One region of the Edwardsiella sp. EA181011 genome, then DNA from elsewhere that is predicted to be linked to it. Evidence: predicted binding sites of a transcription regulator. Region 1 holds the regulator's gene; the other holds the start of a gene.

The links. Region 1 encodes CRP, which controls carbon source genes, mostly activating them, when cyclic AMP is high. Its sites were predicted from a motif close to ATGTGANNNNNNTCACAT; they were not measured.
Region 2: a site for CRP is predicted at 1,996-2,013, ahead of aaeR (HTH-type transcriptional activator AaeR). Genes of this name have one in related genera too.

Annotation. Positions count from the first base shown of each region.
Region 1 covers NZ_CP011364.1:890,930-894,538, reverse strand. The annotation lists gene QY76_RS03985 (YccS/YhfK family putative transporter) at 1-1,050, opposite strand, end outside; gene crp (cAMP-activated global transcriptional regulator CRP) at 1,111-1,743, opposite strand; gene QY76_RS03975 (YheU family protein) at 2,093-2,317, opposite strand; gene QY76_RS03970 (hydrolase) at 2,323-3,297, opposite strand; gene QY76_RS03965 (LysE family translocator) at 3,397-3,609, shown strand, end outside.
Region 2 covers NZ_CP011364.1:1,098,491-1,102,099, reverse strand. The annotation lists gene aaeB (p-hydroxybenzoic acid efflux pump subunit AaeB) at 1-656, opposite strand, end outside; gene aaeA (p-hydroxybenzoic acid efflux pump subunit AaeA) at 670-1,605, opposite strand; gene aaeX (p-hydroxybenzoic acid efflux pump operon protein AaeX) at 1,616-1,819, opposite strand; gene aaeR (HTH-type transcriptional activator AaeR) at 2,126-3,046, shown strand; gene tldD (metalloprotease TldD) at 3,101-3,609, opposite strand, start outside.

The sequences.
Region 1 (3,609 bases):
CGGCCAGAACGGCAGCCGCTGCTGGGTCGCCATCAGCTGACGCTGATAGAGCGGACGCTGTCGCTCCAGCAAACGCGCCATCCGGCTAAAGTGGTGCAGACAGAACTGCCCAACTGGATTCTCCGGGTAGCGGCTGGCCAGCTTTTCCAGCGCCGACACCTCGCTGCGCATAGAGAAATGCTGTGGGTAGCGGTGGTACAGAATGTCATCCGCCAGCACCCGCAGACGCCCGGCCACCACCTGCGCATTGCGGCGGATGATCGCCTCCGCCTGGCTCCGCGCCACCAGCGTTTGTACCTCCTCCGGCTGGGAGAGGCTGACGGTAATATGCTCCTGTAAATCCAGCGCCACCTGAAAGTAGCGCACCAACCGCTTATACTCCGGGTTATGGACCAGGGACAGCATGTGCATCTGCTGGTAGATAACGCTGATAAGGTCCATCACCTTTTGCTGGCGGTTCAGCAGCGGCGGCAGCGCCGTCTGCGGGTCACTGTGCTGCGTGAGCAGGCTATACTTGGCCTCGATGTAGTCCGCCAGCTCCAGGTACAGCTGATTCAGAGTTTCGCGGATCGGCTGCCCTTTCCACAGGACAAACCAAAACCAGGTGAAGGCGCCATACCAAATCGTGCCGACCAAATACAGCAGCGGCCCCTGCCAGACGGGCACCATCCCCACCATGCTGAGGGTGAAGATGGCCGCAACCAGCGTTGCCGGCAGTAAACGGGCGTGCAGCGGACTGATCTCGCCGTTGACGCCAAACAGCAGCGCCAAAAGCAGCATGGCTAGCGGCAGCGGCACCGACCACAGCAGGGCCATCTGCAGTAACAGGCTGCCGAGCGCAAACAGGGTGCCGCCCACCGCGAGGCGTTTAAAGAAGCGTTTATGGGGGGTGTCAAGACCGGCGATATTGCAGCAGACTGGGACTAGAGAAAACAGCAGCCCCTGCTGCAGCTGGCCTACCATCAGCCCGAACAGCACCGGCAGACACAAAACCAGCGTCTGGCGCAGTGCATAGTTCACTTCAGGGTGGTAGATAAACCGCCGCCACATGAGCACCATCCTGGGGATGGGTTGAAGATTCCGCGCCGCCCATGCGGCGCGGGCGCAAAATCAACGCGTCCCGTAGACGACGATGGTTTTACCGTGTGCCGAGATCAGGTTCTGATCCTCCAGCATCTTCAGAATACGTCCTACCGTTTCACGGGAGCAGCCCACGATCTGGCCGATCTCCTGACGGGTGATCTTAATCTGCATGCCGTCTGGGTGCGTCATCGCATCCGGCTGCTTGGCCAGATTCAGCAACGTCTGGGCAATACGGCCAGTCACATCCAGGAAGGCCAGGTTACCGACTTTCTCTGACGTGACCTGCAGACGACGCGCCATCTGGGCAGACAGACGCATCAGAATATCCGGGTTAACCTGGATCAGCTGACGGAATTTCTTGTAGGAAATTTCAGCCACCTCACAGGCGGTCTTCGCCCGCACCCAGGCACTGCGCTCCTGCCCTTCCTCAAACAGCCCCAGCTCGCCAATGAAGTCGCCCTGGTTCAGGTAGGAGAGGATCATCTCCTTACCCTCTTCATCCTTAATCAGTACCGCTACAGATCCCTTTACGATGTAATAAAGCGTCTCCGCTTTTTCACCCTGGTGAATCAAGGTACTTTTGGACGGATATTTATGAATATGGCAATGGGACAGGAACCATTCGAGAGTTGGATCTGTTTGCGGTTTGCCGAGAACCATTCGCTATTATCCTCTGTTGTTATCGCATCCCCGGTGCGCCAAACGCACCCCCGCCGGACGGGGCCGGGAAACTGCCTAGTAACCTGCTATAGCACTGCACTTGTCGAATATAGTTTCCATAGCCTAAGGGAGATGATCCCCGGCGATCTTGATCTATACCCGCTTCATTCCATTAAAGGTGCATGTCGGCTTAGTTTGTAACATAGCTTGGCCTTACTGTCTCGCACTGTCTCGCTTCAGCATGGAATAGCTCACTGTTCGCCGCCGTTTTTTCTCCGTTCGCGGCGCTTTTGCCTTTTATTTGCACAGTGCGGCGCCGGGCGCCGCGGGGAAAATACGCCAACGTGCGCTAATCCGCGCCCTTAAACTGGCTGCGCGGCATAATATTGACGCTTTCATGCAGCTCGGACCATACCACGACCGCCTCACCGCACTTCAGCTGGCGCCGCACATCTTCCACCTTCTGCGCCAGGCACCTCTCCTGTTCGCCATAGTCGGTCCCCTCACGCAGGACGAAGGCCTCGATCAGGCTATCCAGCGTCTCTGGGGCTATCAGTTGCCAGGGAATGATCACGCGTTTTACTCCAAATAGGGGGCTAACCAGGCGGGAATGCGCTGCTCCAGCCACGGAAGAGGATGTCGCAGCGTACCGCCGATAAAGCCGACGTGGCCGCCAAACGCCGTCAGCTGGTATTCGATATTGGACGGCAGCGATCCCGGCGGCGGGATCACCGCCGACGTCATAAAGGGATCGTCGCGCGCCTGAATGATCAACAGCGGCTGACGGATCGTCGGCAGCCGCGGCAGGGCACTGCAGCGCCGATAGTAGTCATCCGCATCGCGAAACCCGTGCAGGCGTGCGGTGATCTGATCGTCAAATTCGCGCAGCCTGCGCATACGCCGCAGCTGTAGCGGATCGAGATCCAGCATCTCCGGATAGCGGCGCAGCTTACGCCGGGCGCTCTGCTTGAGCTCATGTAACAGGTAACGCTGGTAAATCCGCGCCACGCCGTGCTCCAGATGCGTCGCGCAGGCCGACAGCACCAGCGGCGCCGAGACCATGACCGCGGCCTCCAGCGGGGCCTGCGCCTGCTCTTCGGCCAGATAACAACCTAGCATATTACCCCCCAGGGAAAACCCGACCGCCGCGGTGGGCACCTGACCGAAAGTGCGGCGCAGCCACGCCAGAAAAAAGCGCGCGTCCCCGGTTTCCCCGGAGTGGTAAAAACGCGGCGTCAGGTTGGGCTCACCGCTGCAGCCACGAAAGTGCATCACAACCGCCAGCCAGCCGGCCTCCCGACAGGCGTGCAGCAGGCCGTGGGCATAAGGGCTATGCACGCTGCCCTCCAGACCATGGAACAGAACCACCCGCGGTTTATGACGGGCGGGCTGCGGAGCTTCGCTCCAGGCCAGATCGATAAAATCGCCGTCCGGTAGGGTTAAACGCTGCCACACCGGCGTCAATAGGGCGCGCCGGCGCAGCAGCCGCGGCAAGATCGTCTGCAGGTGCGGATTGCGTAGGGCGCGGGGCGGTGAAAAGGTGGAAACACTCATGCTGCGTGAAGAAAATTCATCCGGGGAATACTTGTACCATCAATAACACACTGTTAGGGTCAAAACACCCCCTAGGCACAAAATTGGAGCCGGTTTAGCATGGACAGCCCTCTGTTTCTCTCCCTGCTGGGTTTCCTGTGGGTTGCAGCCGTGACCCCAGGCCCCAACAATATGCTGTTGACCAGCTCCAGCGCCAATCTGGGGTTTTACCGCTCGCTGCCGCTCATGCTCGGCATCATGCTAGGCATGCAAACGCTGCTGCTGCTGATCGCCTTTGGCGTTGGCAGCCTACTGCTGCTCTACCCGACGCTG
Region 2 (3,609 bases), 210 kb from region 1:
CGCATCCCCTCCAGCGTATGGCTCTCCCGGATCAGCCCGTGCCAGTGCCGATCGACGGCGTCACTGTCGCACCCGTCGACGCAGCGCTGCAGCAGGCGTAGCTGACCGAGCAGCATTCCGCCGACGACGCGATCCACCTCGCCCTTGATCGAGCGCGGCGCCAGCAGCGTATCGGCCAGCACCGCGCAGACGATCCCCAGCACGATCTCGCCGCAGCGCTCCAGGGCCAGCTGTAGGATAAACTGCGGCTCGCCGAGGCAGGAGACGACGATGATCAGCGCCGTATAGCCGGAGAGTCCCAGCGCATAGGCGTTCTCCATACGCACCAGCGACGACAGCCAGGTGCAGACGCCCGCCCACAGGCAACACAGCAGGATCATCAGCAGCGGCGCGCGGATCAACAGCATCATCAGCAGCAGCGCGCACAGGGAGCCCAGCACCGTGCCGATGATACGCAGCCAGCCGCGGTAGCGAATGGCGCCGGCAAAGGGTTCACCGCCGGCGGCAAAGGCCGGTCCGGCGGCCACCAGGGCGGCGGTCAGCGCCGACCAGCGCGGCGTCTGCAGGCCGAAATAGAACCCGAGCAGCAGCGACAGGACGATCGCCAGCGTCAGCTTGCAGGCAAAGCGCAGGCGGAGTACACGTGGATGCAGCATCTTCGCCCCCAGCTCAGCCGAACTCGCGCAGACGCTGCAGCAGGCGCCGATACGGCGCCGGACGCGCGGCCTGTGTCTCACCGCCGGTGCCGATCACCACCGTCGCCGTGGTACCCGCCGGATAGGGATGCGCCTGGGTCGCCGCATCCAGGCGAATACGTACCGGCACCCGCTGCGCCAGACGTACCCACTCCAGATTGGAGTCCACCGTCGCCAGCCCTTTGCGCCCCGGCGTCGCGCTGCTGTCGTTGACCCCGGCGGAGATGCTGTCTACCGTGCCGTGCAGAATGCGATCGCTGCCCAGCGGGGTGATCTGCGCCGGTGAGCCGCGGCGCACTCCGGCCAGCTTGGTCTCCTCCATATAGGCCTGCACGTAAAAGCTGTTCTGCTTAATCAGCGCCACGGCGTTAACCCCGCGGTTGATAAACTCGCCGCCGTGAACCTGCAGGTTGGTCACCCAGCCGCTGGCCGGCGCCCGCACCACCGTGCGCTCCAGATCCAGCTGCGCCAAGGTTCGGGTCGCCTGCGCTCGGGCCAACTGTTGCTCGGCCGCCGCCAGCGCGCTGTAGGCGAGATCGATGCTCTCCTGGGCGACGATGCGCCCACCCAGCTCGGCCCGGCGCTGCGACTCTCGCCGTTTCTCCGTCACCAGCGCCTGATAGTAGCGCTCGTCCGCCTCGGCCTGCGCCAGCGCCGCGCGGTAGCGCTGCGGATCGATGCGAAACAGCACCGCCCCCTGCGCCACCCGCTGGTTATCCTGTACCTGCACGTTCTCCACCAGCCCGCTGACGTCGGGGGCGATGGCAACCACGTCGGCGCTGAAACGCGCGTCCCGCGTCCAGGGAGAGGCGGTATAGAACACCCAGGCCTTGAAGACCGCCAGCGCGGCCAGCGCCAGTAAGGCCAGCGTAATGGCCACTCGCGTCATGCGTCCAATCCAACGCTTCACAAAACCCCCTTCAGATAAAAAGCCAGCTCACCAGATAAAACAGACACCCGTACAGCGCGCAGTTAAACAGCGCGGGGTGCCAAATCATGTCGTACAGCCCGCTGGGCTGCAGCAGACGCCGCAGCAGCCAGAACAAGGGCAGAGCCGCCAGCAGCGCAAAAAAGGCCGGCGGAAAAGAGAGGCCAAACAGCACCATCACGGGCAGCGTTCCCATGGCAAAATCCTTACTTAACGACGCATGCCCGCACGAAGCTGACGACAAAAGACGGCGGACAGAGAAAAGGGGTGGCGGTTACGCGATGTGCGCCGCAGGCGCAGGGCGGAACAGATGCGCCCCGACATCGGCGGCGCAGGGACATGTTAGCCTAATGCGCCGCGTGGATATATAATCTGTGACGCAAATCACTTTTTATTGTAAATAAACAATCAGCGGTGATTATCTATTGTCGATAAGAAAAAATGCGCATAAAACAGGCAGATGGTTCTGAATTCGGCCACCACCATTAAGACAGGATTAAAAATGGAGCGATTAAAGCGTATGGCCATCTTCGCTCGGGTGGTCGAGTGCGGCTCGTTTACCGGCGCCGCAGCGCAGCTGGCGATGAGCGTGTCATCCATCAGCCAGACCATTACCAAGCTGGAGCGCGCCCTGCAGATCAGGCTGCTCAACCGCAGCACCCGCCGCATCAGCCTGACCGAAGCTGGACGCATCTATTATCAGGGCTGTCGCAAGATGCTGCAGGAGGCCCAGGAGGTGCACGAACAGCTGTACGCCTATAACAATACCCCCAGCGGCACCCTGCGCATCGGCTGCTCGGCCACCATGGCGCAAAACGTTCTGGCGCCGATCAGCGCCCGGATGCTGGCCGAATATCCCGGGCTGTCGGTCAACCTGGTCACCGGCGTCCCGGCGCCCGACCTGATCGCCGACGGGCTGGATCTGGTAGTCCGCGCCGGCGATCTCCAGGACTCACGCCTGTTCTGCCGCGCCCTGGGCGCCATGCCCATGGTGATCTGCGCCGCCAAAGGCTACCTGCAGCGACACGGAACCCCGGAGAGTCCCGCCGAGCTGGGCAGCTATAGCTGGCTCAACTTTAGCGGCCAGCCCGCCCACGACCTGACGCTGATCGCCCCGGAGGGGGAGTCGCTGCGGCTGATGCCCAGCGGACGCTTCCACACCAATGATGCTCAGACCCTGCTGAGCTGGCTGAACGCCGGGGCCGGGATCACCTATCTGCCGCTGATGTGGGTGATCGACGCGGTGCGGCGTAAAGAGGTCGAGATCCTGTTCCCCCAGTACCAGTCCACCCCGCGCCCGGTGTATGCGCTGTACGCCCAAAAGGCACACCTGCCCGTCAAGCTGCGTCTCTGTCTAGAGTACCTAAGCGACTATTTTGCCCAGATGGCAGACACCTTCCGCGATACCCGCCAGGAGAAATAGCGCGGGCCGGCAAATGCCGGCCCGCGGGACATACCGTGGCGAATCGCGCCGAACTCAGGCGGTGCCGCCGACGGTCATCGCATCCAGCTTCAGCGTCGGCTGGCCGACGCCGACCGGCACGCTCTGCCCCTCTTTGCCGCAGACCCCGACGCCCTTATCCAGCGCTAGATCGTTGCCGACCATCGAGATCTGCTGCATCACCTCAATGCCGGAGCCGATCAGGGTCGCCCCCTTCACCGGATGGGTGATCCGTCCCTTCTCGATCAGATAGGCTTCCGAAGTGGAGAAGACAAACTTACCGGAGGTGATATCGACCTGACCACCGGCGAAGTTAGGGGCATACAACCCATACTCCACGCTCTCGATAATCGCCTGCGGCGTGCTCTCGCCGGCCAGCATATAGGTGTTGGTCATCCGCGGCATCGGCAGGTGGGCATAGGATTCGCGGCGGCCGTTGCCGGTCGGCGCCATCCCCATCAGGCGGGCGTTGAGCTTATCCTGCATATAGCCGCGCAGCACTCCGTTCTCAATCAGCACGTTGTACTGGCCGGGCACCCCTTCGT